4 regions of the Rhizobium sp. BR 250 genome follow, and region 1 is predicted to be linked to each of the others. Evidence: predicted binding sites of a transcription regulator. Region 1 holds the regulator's gene; each other region holds the start of a gene.
The links. Region 1 encodes PhoB, which activates phosphate uptake and scavenging genes when phosphate is short. Its sites were predicted from a motif close to TGTCATNNANCTGTCAT; they were not measured.
Positions count from the first base shown of each region.

Region 1 (5,593 bases):
TTTCGCGCGGTGGCAAAGCCGCTGCTCGAAGTGCTCGCAGGCATCCCCACCATCGTCTACGGCTTCTTCGCGCTGACGACGGTCGGTCCTTTCCTCAGAGACATCTCCGCGCAGATCAACGGCCTGGCGACGGGTGACTACGCCAATTTCATCCAGGCGCAGAGCGTCATCACCGCTGGCTTCGTCATGGGCATCATGCTGATCCCCTATGTCTCGTCGCTGTCGGATGACATCATCACCGCCGTGCCGCGCTCGCTGCGCGACGGCTCGCTCGGCCTCGGCGCCACCCGGTCCGAAACCATCAAGAAGGTCATCGTTCCCGCCGCTCTTCCCGGCATCGTCGGCGCCGTACTGATGACGGCCTCGCGCGCCATAGGCGAGACCATGATCGTGGTTCTCGCGGCGGGTGTCGCGGCGCGCCTGCAGCTCAATCCTTTCGAGCCCATGACCACCGTCACGGTCAAGATCGTCAGCCAGCTTACCGGCGACCTTGAATTCACCTCGCCGCAGACGCTGGTCGCTTTCGCGCTCGGCATCACGCTTTTCGCCATCACGCTTTGCCTGAATATCTACGCGCTTTACATCGTGCGCAAATACCGGGAGCAATATGAATGACCGACATCGTCTCTCCCGCAGCCGGCGCCAGCGCCGTGAACAAGGCCACGCGCCGTGATATCGGTATCAAGCGCCGCTATGCCGCCGAACGTCGCTTCCGTGCCTACGGAATGGCAGCGATTTCTTTCGGCCTCATCTTCCTCTTCCTGCTGCTCTGGTCGGTCGTATCCAAGGGCCACACCGCCTTCCAGCAGACGATGATCACCGTTCCGGTCGAGTTTTCGGAACAGATCATCGATCCGAAGAATGAGCGTGCCACAAATCCCGCAAAGCTGATGACGGCCAATTACCCCGTCATCGCCCGCGATGCGGTTGCCAAGGTTCTCGGCGTTGCGCCGACCGACCGCGCCGGCCTTCGCGCCGTCAACGTCATGATCTCGGACAGCGTGCGCACGCAGCTGCGTGACATCGTCGTCGCCGATCCCGCCGTCATCGGCACCACGCGCACCGTTACGCTTCTGGCGTCGGGTGATGTCGACAGTGCCTTCAAGGGCCAGGTCGATCTGACTGCGGATGAAGCGAACCGCCGCATCTCGAACCAGCAGCTCGGCTGGATGAACCAGCTGGCCGAAAGCGGCCAGCTCGGCAAACATTTCAACACCGGCATCTTTGTTAACGGCGCATCGAGCCGTCCGGAAGCGGCGGGTGTCGGCGTGGCGCTCATCGGCTCCTTCTATATGATGATGATCGTCCTGGTGCTGTCCTTGCCGATCGGTGTTGCAGCCTCCATCTATCTTGAGGAATTTGCCCCGAAGAACCGTCTGACGGATCTCATCGAGGTGAATATCAACAATCTCGCGGCCGTTCCCTCGATCGTTTACGGTCTGCTCGGTCTCTCGGTCTTCATCAACTTCATGGGCTTTCCGCGCTCGGCTTCGCTGGTCGGCGGTCTTGTCCTGACGCTGATGACGCTGCCGACGATCATCATCGCGACCCGTGCCGCATTGAAGGCCGTGCCGCCGTCGATCCGCGCCGCCGCACTCGGTCTCGGCGCTTCCAAGATGCAGACGATCTTCCACCATGTGCTGCCGCTCGCCATGCCTGGCATCCTGACCGGCACCATCATCGGCCTCGCCCACGCACTGGGCGAAACGGCGCCGCTGCTCCTGATCGGCATGGTGGCATTCGTCGCGAATTACCCGACAACGCCGATGGATCCGTCCACGGCCCTGCCGGTGCAGATTTACATGTGGGCGAACGAAGCCGAACGCGCCTTTGTCGAAAGGACATCCGGCGCTATCATCATCCTGCTTTTGTTCCTCATCGTCATGAATGTTGGCGCAATCCTGTTGCGTCGCCGCTTCGAGCGGCGCTGGTAGAGGGAGATTGAGCAATGAACATGTTGTCGGAAGCAGCAGTTGAAAAGGCGCTGGACAAGAAAATGAATGAAGTTTCATACAAGATGATTGGCAAGGACGTTTCGGTTTATTACGGCGAAAAGCGCGCGCTTTACGACGTGAACCTCAACGTTCGGGAAAATACGGTGACCGCGCTGATCGGCCCGTCCGGCTGCGGCAAGTCCACCTTCCTGCGTACCCTGAACCGTATGAACGATACGATCGACGGCTGCCGGGTCACCGGCAAGATCACGCTCGACACCGACGATATCTACGATCAGCAGATTGACGTCGTGGAATTGCGTGCCCGCGTCGGCATGGTGTTCCAGAAGCCGAACCCCTTCCCGAAGTCGATCTACGAAAACATTTCCTACGGTCCGCGCATCCACGGGCTTGCCCGCAACAAGGCGGATATGGACCAGATCGTCGAACAGAGCCTGCAGAAGGCGGGTCTCTGGAACGAGGTGAAGGATCGTCTGCACGAATCCGGCACGGGTCTTTCCGGTGGCCAGCAGCAGCGTCTGTGCATCGCACGCGCGGTTGCCGTCAGCCCGGAAGTGATCCTGATGGACGAACCCTGTTCAGCGCTTGACCCGATCGCGACTGCAAAGGTCGAGGAACTGATCCACGAACTGCGGACGAATTACACGATCGTCATCGTCACGCACTCCATGCAGCAGGCGGCACGTGTTTCCCAGCGCACGGCCATGTTCCACCTTGGTCATCTTGTCGAAGAAAACGAAACCGACAAGATGTTCACCAATCCGGACGACCAGCGCACGCAGGATTACATCATGGGCCGCTTCGGCTGATCCTGGCCAGCGCTTTCTCGAAACCGAACAAGACTGGTGCCTCTGCCGTGCCCGCTTCCGGGCACGCGCATGAAGGCCAAGCCGGAGGACTAGACCATGACACAGACAACGACCCATTCGCATATTCTGTCGGCCTATGACGACGAATTGAAATTCCTCACACGTCGCATCGCCGAAATGGGCGGTCTTGCGGAACAGATGTGCGCCGACGCCGTGCGTGCGCTCGTCAATTCCGATGCCGCACTTGCCCAGAAGGTCATTTCCGACGACGCGATCCTCGATCATTCCGAGCGCGAGATCGGCGACAAGGCCATCGTCACCATCGCCAGACGCCAGCCGATGGCGGCCGACCTTCGCGAGATCATCGGCACCCTGCGTATCGCAGCTGATCTGGAGCGCGTTGGCGATCTTGGCAAGAACACCGCCAAGCGCGTGATCGCGGTTGCCGGAACCGGCGTGCCGCGCAAGCTCGCCCGCGGCATCGAGCACCTGTCGGAACTAGCGCTGGTACAGCTCAAGGAAGTGCTTGACGTCTATTCCACCCGCTCCGCCGAGAAGGCCAATGCCATCCGCGAGCGCGACGAGGAAATCGACGCCATGTATACGTCGCTCTTCCGTGAGCTTCTGACCTACATGATGGAAGATCCGCGCAACATCACCACCTGCACGCATCTTCTCTTCTGCGCCAAGAACATCGAGCGTATCGGCGACCACGCCACCAATATCGCCGAGACGATCTATTACATGACCACCGGCAGCCAGCCGGAGGGCGAGCGTCCGAAGGACGACAGTTCCAACACGCTCGGTTCGGTGACCGAGTAACAGACAGGCGAAGGCTTGCGGAGTTAGCATATGGTGCCCAAGATTGCAGTTGTGGAAGACGAGGAGGCGTTGAGCGTCCTGCTTCGTTACAATCTCGAGGCTGAGGGATATGACGTCGACACGATACCCCGTGGCGACGAGGCGGAAATCCGGCTGCAGGAGCGTATTCCGGACCTTCTCATTCTGGATTGGATGTTGCCCGGTGTTTCCGGCATCGAGCTGTGCCGGCGTTTGAGAATGCGGCCGGAAACCGAACGCCTGCCCATCATCATGCTGACCGCGCGCGGCGAGGAAAGCGAGAGGGTTCGCGGCCTCGCCACCGGCGCTGACGATTATGTCGTCAAGCCGTTCTCGACGCCGGAACTCATGGCCCGCGTCAAGGCCATGCTGCGCCGGGCGCGTCCCGAGGTTCTGTCCTCGGTGCTGAAATGCGGTGATATCGAGCTGGATCGCGAGACCCATCGCGTTCACCGCAAAAGCCGCGAAGTGCGCCTCGGCCCGACGGAGTTCCGCCTGCTGGAGTTCCTGATGACCTCTCCGGGCCGGGTGTTTTCCCGTTCGCAGTTGCTGGATGGCGTCTGGGGCCACGATATCTATGTCGACGAGCGCACTGTCGACGTTCATGTCGGACGCCTGCGCAAGGCGCTCAATTTTTCGCATATGCAGGATGTCATCCGCACCGTGCGTGGTGCCGGATATTCGATGGAAGCCTGAGCCAGACCAAACGGCACAGTTTCGCCAAGGCCGATAGTGCAACCGAAAATTTAGAAGCCCGAAACCGGAAACGGTTTCGGGCTTTTTGACTATGGATCTTTTCAAAAGCGGGCATCGTACTCAGGGGGCTTTAAATGCGGTGTAAATCCGGATTGTCGGATCACACCGCTGCCATCCGGTTTCTAGACCGCCTGCAGTTGATGGCGAACGCCTCCCGGAGGATATGCGCGTCAAAAAATCAAAGGTTGCGGATCCTCGCGACACGCCCAAGGATGACGCCGGAGTGTCTGGTGCAATCCCTCATCGCAAGGACGACGTTACGCTTTGTTTGGGCACGCCACGTCGCGATATGGCTGAAACTCCGCAAGGACCAAAGTCGTGTACCCTGTCCAGAAATTCAAACCGGCCGACAGTGGAACATGCCCGGTTTTCAGGAAGGCGAGGTGCGGGATATCTGCCCTTGGGTTGATTCCGAGACCGCAAAGAACCTCTGACTTTATGTCATAAAAAAACGGGCCCGAAGGCCCGTAGTTTTTGAGTGTCAAATGCGTGCCGCAACACTCAAGCTTTGCGACGCTCGCTCACCGGCTGGTAGGCGAGCTTTGCATGGAACTTGCAATAGGGTGAAGATTCCAGTGCTTCACAACCGCAAAAATGAAAATCGTCCTTGAGCGGATCGCCGACCGGCCACTTGCAGGTGCGTTCCGTCAGTTCCGTCAGTGTCAGGCGACGGGAAATCGGCGTTACGACGTTTCTGGAGGGAACATAGTCGAGAACTTCGGCGGTCTCGATATCGATTTCCTCATGCAGTGCCGTTGCCGCGTTGGAGCGGCTCAAGACCCGTGCGGGCGTCGCGTTGACGCGGGTCGCGAAATTTGTCGCGCGGGGAGCAGGGGCGGCCGTGCGCTTGGGCGCGGAACGCGCCGAAGTGACAGGGCCGCCGGCCTTGACGCGTCCCGGCAGATTGAGACGGTGGACCTTGCCGATCACGGCATTACGGCTGACACCGCCCAGCTGTGCTGCTATCTGGCTGGCGCTAAGCCCCTCGGACCACAATTTCTTGAGTTTCTCGACTCGCTCGTCTGTCCAGTTCATGCCGCTTCTCCGCTTTTCGCGTGTATTTTCGGCAGAATCCCTCTCCGCCCCGCGGGCGTGCCGCAAGCGTGGTTTCCGCCAGATTTTCGGTGACTAGTTCCGCCGCAATGCAGTCTAGTAATTAGCGATTAACCTAGTGCCAGCCCGACTCCGTGGCAAGAGTCGGGGGAATCATCTGGAATCGATTTTCCGGTTTTC
Region 1 is NZ_JARWKW010000003.1:48,768-54,360, reverse strand. It holds gene pstC (phosphate ABC transporter permease subunit PstC) at 1-615, shown strand, start outside; gene pstA (phosphate ABC transporter permease PstA) at 612-1,934, shown strand; gene pstB (phosphate ABC transporter ATP-binding protein PstB) at 1,949-2,764, shown strand; gene phoU (phosphate signaling complex protein PhoU) at 2,861-3,586, shown strand; gene phoB (phosphate regulon transcriptional regulator PhoB) at 3,617-4,300, shown strand; gene QD336_RS05475 (GcrA family cell cycle regulator) at 4,862-5,395, opposite strand.

Region 2 (5,593 bases), on a different contig from region 1:
CCGACCACTGCGCTGGATGTGACGATCCAGGCGCAGATCCTCGACCTTCTGAAGTCGTTGCAGCAACGCTTCGGCATGGCCATCGTCCTGATCACGCATGATCTCGGCGTGGTCCGCCATTTCGCCAACCGCGTCGCCGTCATGCGCCGCGGCGAGATTGTCGAGTCCGGTACGACGGAAGATATCTTCGATCGCCCGCAGGCGGACTACACCAAGATGCTTCTCGATGCTGAACCCCGTGGACACAAACCGGCCGTTGGCACAGAGGCGCCGGTCGTCCTCTCCGGCCGGAACGTGACGATCGATTATAAAATTCCAGGTGGCTTCCTGGCGAAATCCAGCTGGTTCCGGGCTGTGGACGACGTCAATATCAGCCTTCGCCAGGGACAGACCATCGGCATCGTCGGCGAATCCGGATCGGGCAAGTCCACGCTCGGTCGCGCGCTTCTACGTCTCATCGTGGCTGATGGCCGTATTTTCTTCGGCAAGACGGAGATCACCGGCCTTGACCGAAAGGCCATGCGGCCATTGCGGCGGCATCTGCAGCTTGTGTTTCAGGACCCCTATGGCTCGCTGTCGCCAAGACAGACAGTCGGGGAGATCATCACCGAAGGCCTGTTTGTGCATGAGCAACAGCTGAGCCGGGCGGAGCGGGACAAGCGAGCAATCGCAGCACTGAAAGAAGTCGGTCTCGATCCCGCAGCCCGCAACCGCTACCCTCATGAGTTTTCAGGTGGGCAACGTCAGCGTATCGCGATTGCCCGCGCGATCATCCTCAAGCCGGACGTCGTCATTCTTGATGAGCCTACATCCGCGTTGGACCGATCCGTTCAAGGACAGGTTATCGACCTGCTGCGCGATTTGCAGAAGACGCATGGCCTTTCCTACATCTTCATCAGCCACGACCTTTCCGTCATCAAGGCCATCTCGGACTACGTCATCGTCATGAGAAACGGGAAGATCGTGGAAGAGGGAGAAACGGACGCCATATTCAACAAGCCTACGGCTGAATATACCGAAACGCTCATCAAATCCGCGTTTTCGGCGGAAGCGGCATCATAGACCATCCCCTGCCGGAAGGTCGTCCGCCAGAGTGCGAAGAGCTCTCGGACGATCGCCGCCACTCTGTCATGCGCTTGTTGTAAGATCGTGCTTGATGACAGTATCGCAACCATTTGCTGGCGGAAATACAAGATGATCGAAGACAACCAGTTGAGCCGCATCAAGGACGAAATCATCGACAGCTTCGACGAAGAGCTGGAAATGCAGCTCGATGAAGACCGTCTGGACGATCTCGTGGCCGAAACCATGCCTCGGTCAGCCGATGAGACGCTGGATCGCAGGACGTATTTCCGCGAACTCTTCCGGCTCCAGCATGAACTGGTTCGCCTCCAGGACTGGGTGCAATATAAAAAGCTGAAGATGGTCGTACTGTTCGAGGGCCGAGATTCCGCCGGCAAGGGCGGCGCCATCAAGCGTGTCATCCAGCGTCTCAACCCGCGCGTCTGCCGCGTCGTGGCGCTGCCGGCGCCGACCGAGCGGGAGCGGAACCAGTGGTATTTCCAGCGTTACACCGCGCATCTGCCGACCGCCGGGGAAATGGTACTTTTCGACCGCTCCTGGTACAATCGCGCCGGCGTCGAGCGCGTCATGGGCTTTTGCTCGAACGACGAGCTTGATGAATTTTTTCGCTCCGTGCCGGAATTCGAGCGCATGCTCGTGCATTCGGGCATCATTCTCGTCAAATACTGGTTCTCGATCACCGACGAGGAGCAGGAATTCCGCTTCAACATGCGTATCAGCGATCCGCTGAAGCAGTGGAAATTGTCCCCGATGGATCTGGAAAGCCGGGCCCGCTGGGAGGAATACACCAAGGCCAAGGAAGAAATGCTGGAACGAACCCACATTCCAGAAGCGCCCTGGTGGGTGGTTCAGGCCGTCGACAAAAGAAAGGCGCGCCTCAACTGCATCGCGCATCTTCTCGGCCAGATTCCTTACGAAGATGTGCCGAAGCCGGACATCGTCCTGCCGAACCGTGTACGCAACAGCGACTACACCCGCCATCCCGTTCCTCCGGAAATGTATGTTCCCGAGGTTTACTGATCACCTGGGGCTGTTCGCCAAACGATTTCCGGGATCTTCACCTTCATGTCCTGCCCTGGAGGCCGGCTTGCGGCGGGGCGCGGCCTCGCGCGCAGGGAACCGACAACACCCGCTATCCGGCTTGTGAAAAGGCGCGTAGGCACCTCAGCCAGAGTAAGTTGAGTAAAGCTGGCAGGCGACGCTTAACAGCGTGAAGTCTTCCGCGTTTGAAATTTTCCGGCCGGTCAGCATTTCGATTCTGGCAAGTCGTTGATATAGCGTATTGTTATGTATCTTCAGACAGGAAGCTGCACGCGTGGCGGATTTTCCCTCCCGTATATAGCTGCGCAGGGTTTCATAGAGAAATTCATGTTTCTGATCGTGCAGAAGCGGAGCGAGAACCTCGTGGGCAAAGTCGATGATTTCATGCCGGTCGCGCCCACTCAGCAGAGCTTCGATCCCCATATCCTGATGTGACAAAATCCCGGACTGTCCGCGCCGCACGAGGCATTCTGCCGCTCGTTGGGCCTGAGTTTTCGCCGTCGAGTGGAAACCGGTCAGATCGTAAACCACGCTTGCCCCCACCTGGATATTGAGGTGCAACATCCTGTCCATCATTGCGTTGATATTTCTGGCAAGGGCAGCCGCAGTGGACGCGGAAAAGACGATGATGATCTCATCGTCCTGATGGAAAACAAGTGCATTCGACAGCCTGATCGCGTTCTGCAGATTTGTCTGAGATCTATGGAGAGAGAGGCGAGCATCAGGCGACAGCGGGCCCGACACTTTTGCGACCATGATCTGATGAAAGCGCTCCAGCCGGAACCCGAAATGTTCGAGCCGGCCATGACTTTCGACGCCTTTCAAAAGATCGTCGAAATATGCTCTCTTGCTTGCGTTCAGGACATCTAGCTTCGACATGTCGCGGACAAAGTCCAATGCCACGAACGCAGAAAGCGTGCCGAAAAGTGCGCGCTGAAAGAGCGCATCCTCAATGGGTCGGAAATGAAAAAACCCCACGGGGGCTTCAGCGACCTCAACGATCTGCTCAAGGCTGTCACGGTGATCTGTCCAGCCGCGGGAGCGATAATCCACGCCGAGCACGTTCTCAAATCGAAACTCGACGCCAAACAGGCCCGCAACCAGATCCAGCCGTTCGACCAGACTTCCGCTGGTGGAGAAAATACGTAAAAGCTTGTCGTGCAACTCCACGGCGCGGTCGAGCTCGGCATTCTTGCTTGCCAGGTCGCTCCGCATTTTTTCAAGCCGGCTTGATGTCGCGATAGCGTTCTTATAGGCGAGCGAGCGCTGATATGCGACGGCAACCTGAGCAGCCAACGACTCCAGAACCGTACGATCAAACGGCGAGAAGGTGCCACGCGGTGAAAAGCACAATGTGGTCAATGTGCCAAGGCGCTTGCCTTCCGCGGCAACGGGTACGCAAAGCAATGCGTTGGCAATCCGCGATCGTTCCATGAAAGACTGGCTTTCGGGGCTCATCACACGGTGGGCATCAATGATGTTTTGCCTTCCATTATGAATGGCAGGGACGCCGGTTACGAAGACCTCGCCGGAGACGGATTCATTCGGCTGCAGGCGGTAATGCGTATAGTCATCCGGCAGCCCTTGATGTGAGACCGGGATAAGATAACCGCTTTCTTCATCGAACAACCGAAAGACCCCGGCATCCGCGTGCGGCAGCACGTTCATTACCTCGGCAAGGACACTATGGACGATTTCCTGATCGTCCAGGGAGTTGATCACCGCGGCATTGACAGATGCCAGCATTTCCACGGTCTTGGTCTGTACGGCAATGACCGCCTCCTGAACGGCCGCAACGACGCGGGTGGTGACCTGTTCGCCGCACTGGGCGGAAACCTCGAAAATCGTGCGTTTCGCCGTGAAATAGGAGTGGTCCACCACCAGGCGGAGCCTGTCGTCACTTCGCTCAACTGCGTGGGACAGCAGGGCCACTGTCTGCTCGGTTTCCACATCGACATCTTCGAAGCGAAGCACGCCTTCGTGCTGCATCCTGCTCAGTTCCGGATGGGAAGACAGCGTAATTTCCACGGGCGACCTCATGGTGATATGCACATATTACTCTGAAATATTGTGGAGGAATAAACATCGATTTTTTCCCTGGCAATGCGACAAAGGCAGAAAGTCAATAAAAGGGAACTTCTGATATGTTTTCAAAAATACAGCGTCGCCATGTCATCATAGGAATGCTGTTCCTGTGCTGGGTCGTGGGCTTCATCGACAAGACCGCCATCAATATCGCGATCATTCCCATCAGTGAGGAGTTCGGCCTTTCCCCGGATCACCAGGGCATGATCATCAGCGCCTTTTTCCTGGCCTATTCGATGACGCAGCTGATTGGCGGTTATCTGGTGGATCGTTTCGGGGCGCGGCGCGTGCTCAGTTCCGCCGTTGCCGTCTGGTCGCTGGGAACGGCCGTATCCGGTGCTGTGCACAACGCCATAGGCCTTGCTGCGGCACGCGCCATGACCGGCGCCGGCGAGGCCGTCTTTCCTGCGGGCGGCTCCGTGGCAATCACCGAACACTTCGAGAAGTCGCAGATGGCGCGCGCCAAGTCGGTACTCCAGTCAGGGGCGTCGGTTGGTTTTGCAGTCGGCTCGATCGTCATTACGGCTTTGATCGCCGCACATAGCTGGCAGATGATGTTCTTTGTCCTCGGCGGCGTCGGCCTTCTCCTCTCGGCTGTGCTATTCTTCGTCATGAAGCCGGCGAACGACACGCCTGTCGTCAAGGAGAGGGTGGAGAAGGTTTCGGAAAAGAAGCGTATCGGCGCGCTATTGAAAAACTCGCTGACCTGGAAGATCACGCTGGTCTATTTCTTTACCAATATCGTGTTCTGGGGTCTGCAGTCATGGCTGCCGTCCTACTGGGTGAAGGTCAAGGGCATGAGCATGGTGCAAATGGGCGCCTATTCGATGATCCCGCCGGCGCTGGGCTTCATCTCGTTCCTCACCTGCGGCTGGCTGCTCGACCGCTTCTTCCACCAGAAGGAAAAGTATCTGATCTGCATCGGCGCGGCCGTATCGGCGATATTCATCTATCTCATGGCCAATGAGGAATCCATTCCGCTCGCCTTCGCCTACCTGTCGGTTTCCAACGTTTTCCTGAATGCGATCTCGATCAGCGTATTCGTCAGCATCATGAAACACTTCCCGCAGAACACAGTGGGTACGGCAACGGGTCTGATCAATTCGCTCGCACAGCTCGGCTCGTTTGCATCCCCCATGCTGATCGGAGCCGTTCTGTCGGCCACCAATCAAAATTACGGGATTGCGTTTTCGGTGATCGTTGCCTGTGCCGTTCTCGTCTGCGTTATCGCCACCACCTTTCCCGCCGTTCATGGCAACAAACCTGTCGAACAGACCGCCTGAAGGAAGAAAATGACCTATCTCGACATTATCGAACGGACCGTCGCCACCCAATCCGACAATCTGAAGTCGGTGTCCGATGCAATCTGGTCTTTTGCGGAAAT
Region 2 is NZ_JARWKW010000013.1:111,067-116,659, forward strand. It holds gene QD336_RS19945 (ABC transporter ATP-binding protein) at 1-1,062, shown strand, start outside; gene ppk2 (polyphosphate kinase 2) at 1,195-2,103, shown strand; gene QD336_RS19955 (helix-turn-helix domain-containing protein) at 2,248-4,152, opposite strand; gene QD336_RS19960 (MFS transporter) at 4,269-5,492, shown strand; gene QD336_RS19965 (amidohydrolase) at 5,502-5,593, shown strand, end outside.
Region 2: the regulator PhoB is predicted to act here: its motif matches at 1,127-1,143, upstream of ppk2 (polyphosphate kinase 2).

Region 3 (5,593 bases), on a different contig from region 1:
TATGGCAAGGGGAAATGGCTGATTTCGGCCTTGCAAGCCGCTGAATATTAAGCGATTTGCTGTTTTGCGGATCGGAAAATGCCGGAGCGCGCCAAAGCGGTTAACGGCAATGATGCCGATGGCAGTGCCGCGCCCGCCCTCGAATCGGCAAGTCGAATCGGTAAGGCGCGATGCCAGATAGATCAGGCGTCCGCCAGTATCCGGCTGATTTTCGGCTGTGCTTCGATGACCGGAAGCGTGATGACGGCCCGCCAGGCATAACCCCGGGCAATCTCCTCGAACTCCAGATTGCCTTCAAACCGGCCTGCCATATTGGCAAGCACATAACGAAGGTTGGCGCGGGGTGTGACGTGGAAGCGGGTGAGCCAAGCCCTGAGGAGGCTGCGGAACCATTTCGGCAATTGCTCCTGCTGGCCGAAATCGACGATATGCAGCGAACCGCCGGGTTTCAGCGCGGTGAGCGCCTGTTCGATCGCCTTTTCCCAGTCCGGTATCATCGACAGCGCATAGGGGATCATCACACGGTCGAAACCGTCAGGCTGGCCGAATTCGGCGGCACGGAAAGCGGTGGCGTCGGCCACGCGCAGGACCGGGCGTTCTGCCTTGCCGTTAAAATTCTCGGAAGCCGTCAGCAGCATTTCGGCGGAAATATCGAGGCCGAACAGCTTTGCCTGCGGAAATTTCCGGCTGGCCAGCAGCAGGTTGCGGCCGGTGCCGCAGCCGACTTCAAGCAATGTGCCGCCCTTCGGCACGTCGAGGCCGGAAATCGTCCGGTCGCGGCCGAGAAGGTAATATTTGCGGGTGATATCGTAGATATGCCGCTGGTGGCGATACATGCGGTCCATCAGGCTCGCATGCGCGCTGTCTGCAAGGCCCACATTCTCGCCGATGGTTTTCATGCCATAGCCCTCTGGTAGATATGGAAGCCGCCATAAATGGCCGAGCGATCCATGGCGTTGAGCGCGTTGGAGCGCTCTTCGAGATAGACCCACTGGTTACGGATATCAGGAGAGAGACGACCTTCGATGACGCTCTTTTCGGCGGCGGTGCGGAAGATGACACGCGCGCCAGGGGCGGCGGTGCGGCTGATCTGCGACCACAATTCGTTGAGCTGCGTATCCGTCATCCAGTCCTGGGCGTCGAGCAGGATGTAGCGGTCGACGGCGCTGGCCGGCTTTCTGGAAAGAAGCTCGGTATAGGTGGCGTGGTGCACCGCCACGCGGGCCGTGTTGTTGCGGATCGTCTCATAATATTCCGGCTTGAGATAAGCGGGCAGGGCGCCCTCATGCGGCTCGGGATAACGGCGTGCAAAAGCCTGCCAGGCAAAATAATTGTCGCTGAGCGGGAAGTTGCAAGCCAGCTTCTCCAGCCGCTCCTTGAGCACGGAGGCGACCGTGCCGTCGTTGGAAAGGCTCGCCAGCTCGTCATATTGGCGCGGAGGAATGCCGAGGCCGAAAAGCGAGCTCTTGCGCTTCGTCAGCCAGCGTACCACCGGCTTGTCGAACAGCGGTGCGACCTTGCTGTCAAAAAACTGGCGCTGTTCGTCCAGCGTCCGGGTCTTGGCCATTTCGGTGAGTTTCACGCCGTGCAGGCGGGCCATGAGGTGGCCGGCGCCGATGAAGCGGCCGAGCAGGCCGGTGCGGTAGATGTTCCTGTCGAACACCGAAATGCGGCGGCGGCCGGAAAGGGTGCGCTTCGACCAGTAAGCCTTGGTGGTGGCGTCGAGATGTTCGGCGATGAAACGGTCATAACCGACGCTGTTGCTGCGCGTATTGGCGCGGCCGAAGTGGCGCACCACGTCCTGATGGGCGGGCAGATGGCGGAAGGCGGCGAGCTTCAGCTTGTTCAGCGCAATGTGATGCGGGTTGAGGTCCACGACATCGATGCTGGCCGGGTTGCGCGAGAGATAGGCCAGCATGTTGCAGCCGCCCGAGCCGATGGTGACGATGCGATGGCCTTCGCCAAGCTCCATCGCTTCCATGTCGATTTCCGGGTCTTCCCAGATCTGCGGATAGACGAGGCCGGAAAAGAGGACGCCGAAGAACCGTTCGGAAAGTCCACTTTTGGAGAGTGCCTTGTGCTGGAGCAATGCGGACTTCAGTTTCGTGTTTTTGCTGAAGCCGGTCTTGGGTGCCGCACTCGTCATATGTTCACCTCTCAGTCGATTGAGAGGCGTCTACAGCCGTGACACTACAGTTTGATGACAGGGGCTGTGGGTGAAAGCAACGAATCAAAGAGACTGTGGGAAACCATCGGCGTCTAAGTTGCGAGCGAGACCTCGTCACACACGACGTCATCCTCGGGCTTGACCCGAGGATCCATAACGCATTGCAATCGTGGATTCTCGGGTCACGCCCGAGGATGACGGAGAGAAAATTTCAGGCGCTTTTGTCACCGGTCTCGAGAAGCCGAACAAATTCAGGCGGCATTCCCAATGCAGCCGGAGCTATTACTTGCGCAGGACGTGCAGCATGCCCTTGCGCTTGGCGTCGTAATAATAGCCGCGCGCATAAAGCCGGACGGCATTGTCACGGTCGTTACCCGCCACAACCCATGCGCCGCGCAGGTATTTGACGGCGTATTTGAGATTGGTTTCGGCATCGAACAGGCCGGAGGCGGGGCCATCGAAGCCCATGGAGCGGGCCGTGGCATGCCGGATTTGCATCAGGCCGAAATTGCCGCTGCTATAGGCACCGGGATTATATCGGCTTTCGCGCTGCACCACGCGGTGAACCAGATCTTCCGGTACATCATACATGGTGGCGTATTTGGTAATCAGTCCGCTCAGCTTTTCGCGCCCGGCCGGTGCGGAATTGAGCGGCGCCGTCATTGATTCGTTCTGCCGGATGGCGGCAAGCGCGGCATTGGTGGGGCCTGCGGCATAAGCGAGGACCGTGCTGTCCGGCTTCGGCAGGGGAATGACTTTCCGTTCCGCCGTCAGTTCGGTGCCGATGGACGGCGTGCCGGGCGGTGGCGGCGCGGGCGGGAAGCTGCCCTTGACGGCAACCACCTGCGGCAGGTCGGCCGCTGCATTGTGGGTGGTGGGCTTCGCCCCCATGCTCGCCGTTTCGATGGCTGCCGCCGCCGGGGTGGCGCTTGTCGGTGCCAGAGCCGCAGCCGTGGTCGGCGCGGATGTCGTTACGGCGGCTTGCGCCACGTCGGTCTGTTGCGGCTGCATCTGCGCGGCAATAGCTGCGGCGGCTGCGATTTCTGAAGCCGGCGGCAGGGCCACGCGTCCGCCCTTGACGGCGACGGCGGTGGGAAGTGCTGCAGGCTGAGAAGATGTTGCGGCTTGGGCGGTCTGGGCCGCCGGTGCGGCCGGGGTGGCGCTGGCTGCGGCCTCAGCCGTTACCGGCTGTGTCGATGCCTGGGCAGGAGCGGTGGGGCTGACCGTTGCGATTTTCGGACCATTCGGCCCTTCCTTCGCGGTATATTCGACGCTGGTGCATGCGCTCAATGCCAGTGCCAGACCCACGGTGGAAGACAGAAGAAGTGCACTTCTTCCGCGGAATTTTCCCGAATTTCGCATGTTGCCGCCTTCGTTATGCCTGTCTTTCGATACCCCCGCGTCGAGCGAAGCAGGCAGTGTCCCGTCGCGCCTTCATTAACCTATTGTAAGGAAAGCGGCAAGCCGGGACGTGGCGCCCCGGTTTTCAGGCCGCGATGCGCCTGTATCCGGCACTGACGGCGCGGCCGGAAATGAAGTGGGTGCGGTATTTCGGCCGGATTTTTTTATCACCGGACATGCGGCGCACCAGCGCCAGAGTCCGGCCGGCAAACAGCGCCTGCGCGGTCAGAATCACAAACGTCAGAATCAGGATCGCGGCCTGTGCCATGGCGAGGGTTTCAACGGCGTTGCCCGTGGTGGAAATAAATTGAGGCAGCAACGCCAGAAAGAAAGCGAAATAGCGTGGGCGCAGGGCCGCGATGGCGTAACAATCGCGGAAGATACCGCTCCAGGATTTGCCCGGCAGATTGTCATTATCGGCATTGGCCGCCTGTGCGGCCGGCGTGGCGAAAGTCCACAGGACAAACAGCATCAGCCAGCCGATGCCTGCCCATTGCACGATTTCAAGGAAGGCTTGTGGCAGATAGGCAAGACCGGCCACCGGAATGGCGGAAATCGTCATGGCAGTGACGATGCCGAGTGCGCCGCCGCTGACGGAGGCGAAGACCGTCTTCCTGCCGCGGATGGCGGCATAGGAGGCGACAGAGAATACAAGGGGAGAGGGGAGTGCGAACACAACGGCACATGCTGCACAAAAAATCAGCCAGGCCTGTCCAGACATTCTCTTCCTCCTTGCCCTCCCTGTCGCCGTCTTATTTTAGACTATCGTAAAATCAGGCCGCTGTGAACGGCTGACCGACGTGTTCCATCACTTCGGTAAACCATTTTGCAGAGAGGTCGAAATGCTTTCCGCCCTTGATACGCGGAAACTCGATGGTTCGCAATTTGCCATTCTGGTCTTCGTCATGGCCGGTGACACCGGAGACCTTGTTGAGCGCGCTTTCGACCGCCAGATCGACCATGCCCTGGATGAGGCGCAGGTCGTCGCCATTGGCGGCGGCGGAACGGGCGAAATAGCCCGATTTCTGCACCATGGAACGCTCTGCGCCGATGAGGCTGGCAAACTGCTTCTGGAACCAGCCGCCGACATTGATGGTGTCGATCTTCACATGGCCGAAGGCATCGCGCTTCACGGCCTCACCCGAGGCTTCGCGTTCGGCGACGATGGCGTCGAGGCCTGCACCTTCGGAAACGAACAGCGTGACATAGCCGTTCTTGTCCATGACTTCCTTGAGTCGCTCGGCTTCCGCCTCGATGTCGAAGGCCATTTCCGGCAGGTAGATGCCGTCAATGTTCTTCATCTGCGTGTTCATCATCAGGCCTTCGACATATTCATTGCCGCTGGTCTTCTGAATATAGGCGCGGGCGGTGGCGGCCGTCAGCCAGCCGCAATGGCGGCCCATGACTTCGTGGATGACGAAGGTCTTCGGCGCCGCACTCTGCTCGTTGCTGACATTGTCAAAGAAGGAGGCGCCGACTTCGGCGGCCGTCCAGGCACCGAGCGACTGCTTGATCGGCACGACGTCATTATCCACGGTCTTCGGCAGGCCAACGACGGTGAGGTTGTAGCCGTTGGCGCCGAGATAGGCGGCAAGGTCGGCGGCGGTCGTATTGGTGTCGTCACCGCCAATGGTGTGGAGAATGGTGACGCCGTCAGCCGCCAGCCGGTCAGCGGCGACGCGCAGCGGATTGTCGCCTTCCTTGACGAGACCGCGCTTGGCGCAATCGGCGGCATTGGTGAGCTTGACGCGGCTGTTGCCGATCGGCGAGCCGCCGTAACGGTGCAGCAGATGCGCCTTTTCGCGCATATCCTTCGTGATCTCGATGCGGTCGCCCAGAAGCACGCCCTGATAACCGGAACGGTAAGCGATGATGTCGATCTCAGGCGCGATGTCGCTGTAGCGTTCGATCAGGCCACCCACGGCCGAAGAGAGACAGGGCGCAAGGCCACCCGCGGTCAGCATTGCGACTTTCTGTTTGGCCATCATGGCTCTCCTTTTCACATATATCCAAAGACATGTCTGG
Region 3 is NZ_JARWKW010000004.1:125,572-131,164, reverse strand. It holds gene QD336_RS08035 (class I SAM-dependent methyltransferase) at 183-899, opposite strand; gene QD336_RS08030 (BtaA family protein) at 896-2,146, opposite strand; gene QD336_RS08025 (transglycosylase SLT domain-containing protein) at 2,450-3,529, opposite strand; gene QD336_RS08020 (LysE family translocator) at 3,654-4,289, opposite strand; gene QD336_RS08015 (pyrophosphate--fructose-6-phosphate 1-phosphotransferase) at 4,342-5,553, opposite strand.
Region 3: the regulator PhoB is predicted to act here: its motif matches at 2,190-2,206, upstream of QD336_RS08030 (BtaA family protein).

Region 4 (5,593 bases), 270 kb from region 1:
GCGCTGGAAAGCGGCATCATGATCGAAAGCGATATTCTGGCAGAAATTCAATCGCTCTGAAGCCGGGTCGGAATAATGAAACCCGGCGGATCGAATATGATCCGCCGGGCAAACCGTCTATGGCCGCTTTGCATTGCGTCGATAGGGCCAGACATCATGTCCGGTCCGCTTTTGGTCCGCCATCCCGCCATTGATATGGAAGGATTTTGACGCATAAAGCCGCTCATTCGGTTTTCAGCCTACGGGAAGGGGACGATTTCGCGTAAGCCTGGATATAGTCACGGCAAAGCCGGGGTGGTTTTGATCTGGCTCCCGGTTTCCGTCCGGAAATGTCAAAACCCTTTAGGCATCCCGTTCGATCAGACCGCGCAGCAGCGCGATGCTGACGGCATTCAGCAGATTGGTTGCGCCCAGCCTGTTTCGCACCCGGTCCAGAGTATCCTTCACATCGGCTTCGTCCGCGCCGGTCATCAGGGCGACGTGGGAGGGGTGTTTGCCCCGCGCCACCAGCCCCAGATAGTGCCGTTCACGATCCGAAAGAACGATTTCACGCGTCTGGCGATGTTCATGCGGCATTTTTGAAGACATTTTTTTCAGCCCCAAAAGAGATCGACCTTCCGACATGCGATCAGCTAGTAATTTCATATTCTGAAACCGGCTCTTTGGCCGCTCTGTCTCTACGCGAACAGAAACGCCAATTTCACCAACAGGTTTCATCCGGCATCAGGAGTTATGCGATAAAGGGCTGCTGCCCTAGCCAGCCTGCCCCATGACCCTGCCCCATGACATGGACACTATTCCCTGCGCACCGATATAGTCAGGAACCGTAAGTGGTTCTGACTAGAACAATATGCAGATTCAAAGCTTTGTAACGGTTTCCGTCATGGCTTCAGGCTTACGCGGCGCTCTATTAGGCGATATCCCGCGACGATAGAATAACATCTCACGCCAAGTTTTGCGATTTTATTGTTATGTTTCGACACAAATCTCGGCAAATGCCGACATATTTTTAAATTTAAAAGTTTATTTTCGAAATATTCATGCCGTAAATATGGATTATCCGGCGGAATGATGCGCGTGTTTCTTGCGTATATCCGTTGGTGTTGCGCCGAACCAACGGGAAACGGAACGCGAAAACGCACCGGGCGTCGAATAGCCAAGCCTGTAACTGATGTCGGAGACCGGAAGATCGCTTTCTACAAGAAGCTTAAATCCCGCATTCTTGCGAATGATATCCTTTATCTCGTTGAGATTGGTGCCAAGCTCGGCGAGCCGTCGCTGGAAACTGCGTTCCGACAGGTTGAAATAGGGCGCGATCTCGCCGAGTGAAAGCTCCGCATCGGAAAGCCGCATCTGCATATACCGTGTCACCTGATCGATGAAATGTGTGGCGTCCGCCGATGTTTCCGGCCGCAGCATGCGGCATTGCAAATTCATCAATTCGAACAGGCGTTCATCCGCATTCGGATTGACCACATCCAGAAGCGATATCGGCAGCCGCATTGTATGGATGGGCTGGGAAAAACTGATCCGTCTTGTCATTCTCTCTTTAAATAACTGAATATTATTCGGTTTCGGCCGTTCCAGACCGATCTCGACCTGGTTGATGCGCTCTCCGAGAATGTCACGCAGACGCTGTATCAGAACGGCGAGAGACAAATCCACATATTGATCGCGCTTGGCGATGACGGGCGCAAAGGACCATGACAGGGTCACCTGCGTGGCATCCGTCACCATGGTGAAGTTGCTGTTGTTGGTTGCGTAATAAACATGGTCCTGAAGAAACCGCAGGAACGCCCGCACCGTCGGTGCGCTGATCAGCCCATATCCAAACGCACCGGATGCGCCGGCTGGAAAGGTGGAGGCGCACTGCAGGCCAAAGGCATCGTCACCGGAAATCAATGCGCAGGTCTCGAGCAGACGGCACAATCTATCGAGGCTGATGCGCTCCGTCAGGCTGGTGAATGTGGCGGGATCAATGCCGAGAGCCTTGCAGATGGGCGCGATATCGATGCCCCGTGCACGCGCATAATTGCTGACGCCGGCGGCCAGACCAGCCACCACAGTTATCTCGTCGCTGACCCTCTTTTCAGGCATCCCTCGCCTTGGCGCACCATGTTTGGAAATTGTCGCCTGATGGTAAGCTTAGAGTGCGCGTTTGTCGAGCAGCCCGATTCCGGGATTTTATGTGCGGCTGAGGCTGGCGCTTTGCTCCAGCACCTGCATGATGGTTTTGCCTGCATCCTCTATGGCACCGCTATTATCGACGGTGGTTATGTCGAAGTCCCCGACGACCGTGAGTGAACTGCGTTCCAGCCGGCGAAGAATATCGTCCCGGCTTTCCCGCCCGCGCTGCTCAAGCCGCCGCGCCAATACATCCGGCTGCGCAACGATGTTCACCACCTTCAGGCGGGAAAAGGCGGTGCCGAAATGGGGCAGGGCCGAGCGGGAACCGTTGGCGATGACCACTTCACCCGCATCGAGATGACGATGGACGGCGGCGGGAATGCCGTATTTCAACCCATGCGCCTGCCAGGAGACCGCGAATGCACCCTCATTTTCCAGCCGGTTGAATTCGTTCATCGAAACGGCATCGTGGTTTTCACCGCCGGCATCGCCGCTGCGGGTTATGACGCGGCGGGTGAAATGGAAACCCGGCCGGCCGGAAAGCTGTGCCGCGGCATAGTCCATCAGCGTATCCTTGCCGGCCCCGCTCGGGCCGACAATCACGATCATCGTGCCGGGCGACAATGCGCGCCGGCTATCTCCTCCATCGGTGGTCATGCCACGCGCTTGCCCTGGCGCCAGACCGAACGGGCGACCGGCACGCCATCTTCGCGATGAACCCGGACCAGATCGGCGCGCAATCCCGTCGCGATACGGCCGCGGTCAAGAAGGCCGACGGTGCGGGCCGGTGTGGCGGTGACCATGCGCAGCGCTTCCGGCAGGGTGATGGCTTCGACCTGATCGGCAAGCAGGAAGGGCGCAAAAAGCAGGCTGAACGGCACGTAGTCGGAAGAGAGAACATCCAGCACGCCGATCTCGGCAAGATCGCGGGCGGCGATATTGCCGGAATGGGACTTGCCGCGAACGATGTTCGGGGCGCCCATCAGCACGCTCATGCCGGCGCTGTGCGAGGCCTTTGCGGCCTCGACGCTGGTGGGGAATTCCGCCAGTTTTACGCCGTGGCCGATAGCCTCGCCCACATGGGCTTCGGTGGCATCGTCATGGCTTGCGACGGTGATGCCACGCTCGGCGCAACGGGCCGCCAGATAGTCGCGGTGCTTGGCGGAATATTCCACCGAAGCCGCCTGCCGGCGCCGCACGAACTCGGCGAAAGCCTCGTCGCTCAGCCCACGCTTCTTCTGGTAATAGAAAATGTACTGATCCATCGACTGGAACTGGCGCTGACCCGGGGAGTGGTCCATCAACGAAATCAGCCGCACGCGCGGATCGGTTTCGAAGTCTTCGAAATGCTCCAGCACGTCGGCGGAGGCAACTTCACAACGCAGATGCAGCAGGTGGTCCGCACGCAGACGGTTCTGATCCGCCGCCGCCTCAATGGCGTCAGCCATTTCGCGCATTTCGCCTTTCTTGAAACCACCGTCCTCATCCGAGCCGAGGCGCAGGCAGTCAAATACGGTGGTGATACCGGAAGCCGCCACCTGGGCGTCATGGGCCTGAATGGCGGCGATCTTGTCCCAGATGACGCCGGGACGCGGCGAATAATGCTGTTCCAGATGGTCAGTGTGCAGTTCCACCAGGCCGGGGATCAGGAAGTCACCTTCGAGGTCTTCTCCGGTTTTGGAAGCACCTTCGCTGATATCGGCGATCTTGCCATCACGGATCAGGACGGAGCCCAGAATAATATCGTCTTCCAGAACGATACGGGCGTTGGAAAGGGCGTGCTCGGTCATGGGTTCGCATCTTTCTTTGGCTGCTGGCCAAGCGGGTGCCAGCGGTGAACGGTGAAGGGAGCGCCGCGCGTTTCTTCAATGAACAAAGCGAGGCCGGAAATAGTGAGGGGCTGATCGACAAATTCGGCAAACCGCGCCGAAAGGACCTCATGCATGGCGGGCTGGTCGCTTTCATCGATGCGGCCGGTCAGCGTCATGTGAAAGCGGAAATCATCCATGACATGCGGATAACCCCAGAGAGACAGATTTTGCCGCTGGCTCTCCGTCAGCATTTGCGGCCGCCGCCGGGCAATATCGGTCTCGGACAGGGGCGCACGGAACCGGTCGAAATGATCGACGATCTCGGCGGCAAAATCCTGCAGCGGCTGATAGGTGCGGTCCGGAACCAGTGCGAAAAACGGTCCGAGCGCGCCGACGACCACGCGCGGAATCTCGAAGGCGGACTGGCTGGCCGCGAAATCTTCGACGGCTGCAAGCAGCTCCGCTTCGCTGTATTTTTCGGCGAGTTCGAACGGGGCCTTCAGGGTCGCGTGGAAACCGTAACGGCGGGGCTCTTCCGTCATGTCGGAATAATCGTCGTGGTCGTCATGCAATGTGCCGGAAAACGCATTCCGGCCCAGCCAGCGCGAGGCTGCTTCAGTCAGCGGATGATCCTTAGCCGGAGAAAAATAGATAGCGTAGCGCACGGCAAGCACTCTTCAGTGTCATGGGAAACCAGGGATGAGATGCTATTTGGCGTGACTCGCCCGCTTCCCGCAAGGTCAGGAGTGCGAGGTAATCGGTTTCCGTGACAGAATGATGATGTCGAAGGAAAAAAGCGCAGGCAATGCGGCAAGCATCCCAAATAGGCTGAAGGCGCCGACAGAGATCGCGGAAAGATAGGGGAAGAGATGTCGCCGGCATTCATCGGGACCGTGCGAGCATCAGGACTGCGCGAGTGTTCGGGGTGGGATGACGGTCGTCGTTGCGACTTTTGTCATCCCGCTCCCTTAGCCTTAGTGATGCGTTTTTCCGATCAGGCGCGAACGCAGTGAATTCGAAATATGGTCAAACAGGAAAACCACGAACAGGATGAGTAGAACCATATAGGCCACCTTGTCCCAGTCGGCATTGGTGCCCATTGCTTCCAGCAGTTTCAGGCCGATGCCGCCGGCGCCCACCGCACCGATGATCGTGGCGGAGCGGGTGTTGCTTTCCCAGAAATAGAGGGACTGGGAAATGAAGACCGGTAGAACCTGCGGCAACACACCGAAGCGATTGACGGCAATGGGGGAGGCGCCGACGGATTTGACGCCCTCACGCTGCTTGTCGTCGACATTCTCCAGCGCCTCGGCATAGACCTTGCCGAGCGCCCCGGTGTCGGTGAAGAAGATCGCGGCAATGCCGGGGATTGGTCCGGGGCCGAAACTGCGGGTGAAGAACAGCGCCCAGATCAGCATGTCGATGGAGCGCAGGAAGTCGAACAGACGCTTCATGCCCCAATTGGCGGCTTTGTTGGCGGTGATATTGCGGGCGGCGATGAAGGCGAGCGGCAGGGCGACAAGCGTGCCGAACAGCGTACCGACGAATGCCATTACCAGTGTCTGCAGCAGCTTGGAAAGAATATCGGCATGTTGCCAGACGCTATTGTCGAGGAAATCATCGGCCATGTGGCCGATATTGGAGCGCTCGGGATC
Region 4 is NZ_JARWKW010000003.1:318,674-324,266, reverse strand. It holds gene QD336_RS06885 (Ldh family oxidoreductase) at 1-60, shown strand, start outside; gene QD336_RS06880 (transcriptional regulator) at 343-588, opposite strand; gene QD336_RS06875 (AraC family transcriptional regulator) at 1,057-2,097, opposite strand; gene phnN (phosphonate metabolism protein/1,5-bisphosphokinase (PRPP-forming) PhnN) at 2,185-2,784, opposite strand; gene QD336_RS06865 (alpha-D-ribose 1-methylphosphonate 5-triphosphate diphosphatase) at 2,781-3,917, opposite strand; gene QD336_RS06860 (DUF1045 domain-containing protein) at 3,914-4,612, opposite strand; gene phnE (phosphonate ABC transporter, permease protein PhnE) at 4,913-5,593, opposite strand, start outside.
Region 4: the regulator PhoB is predicted to act here: its motif matches at 4,705-4,721, upstream of QD336_RS06860 (DUF1045 domain-containing protein).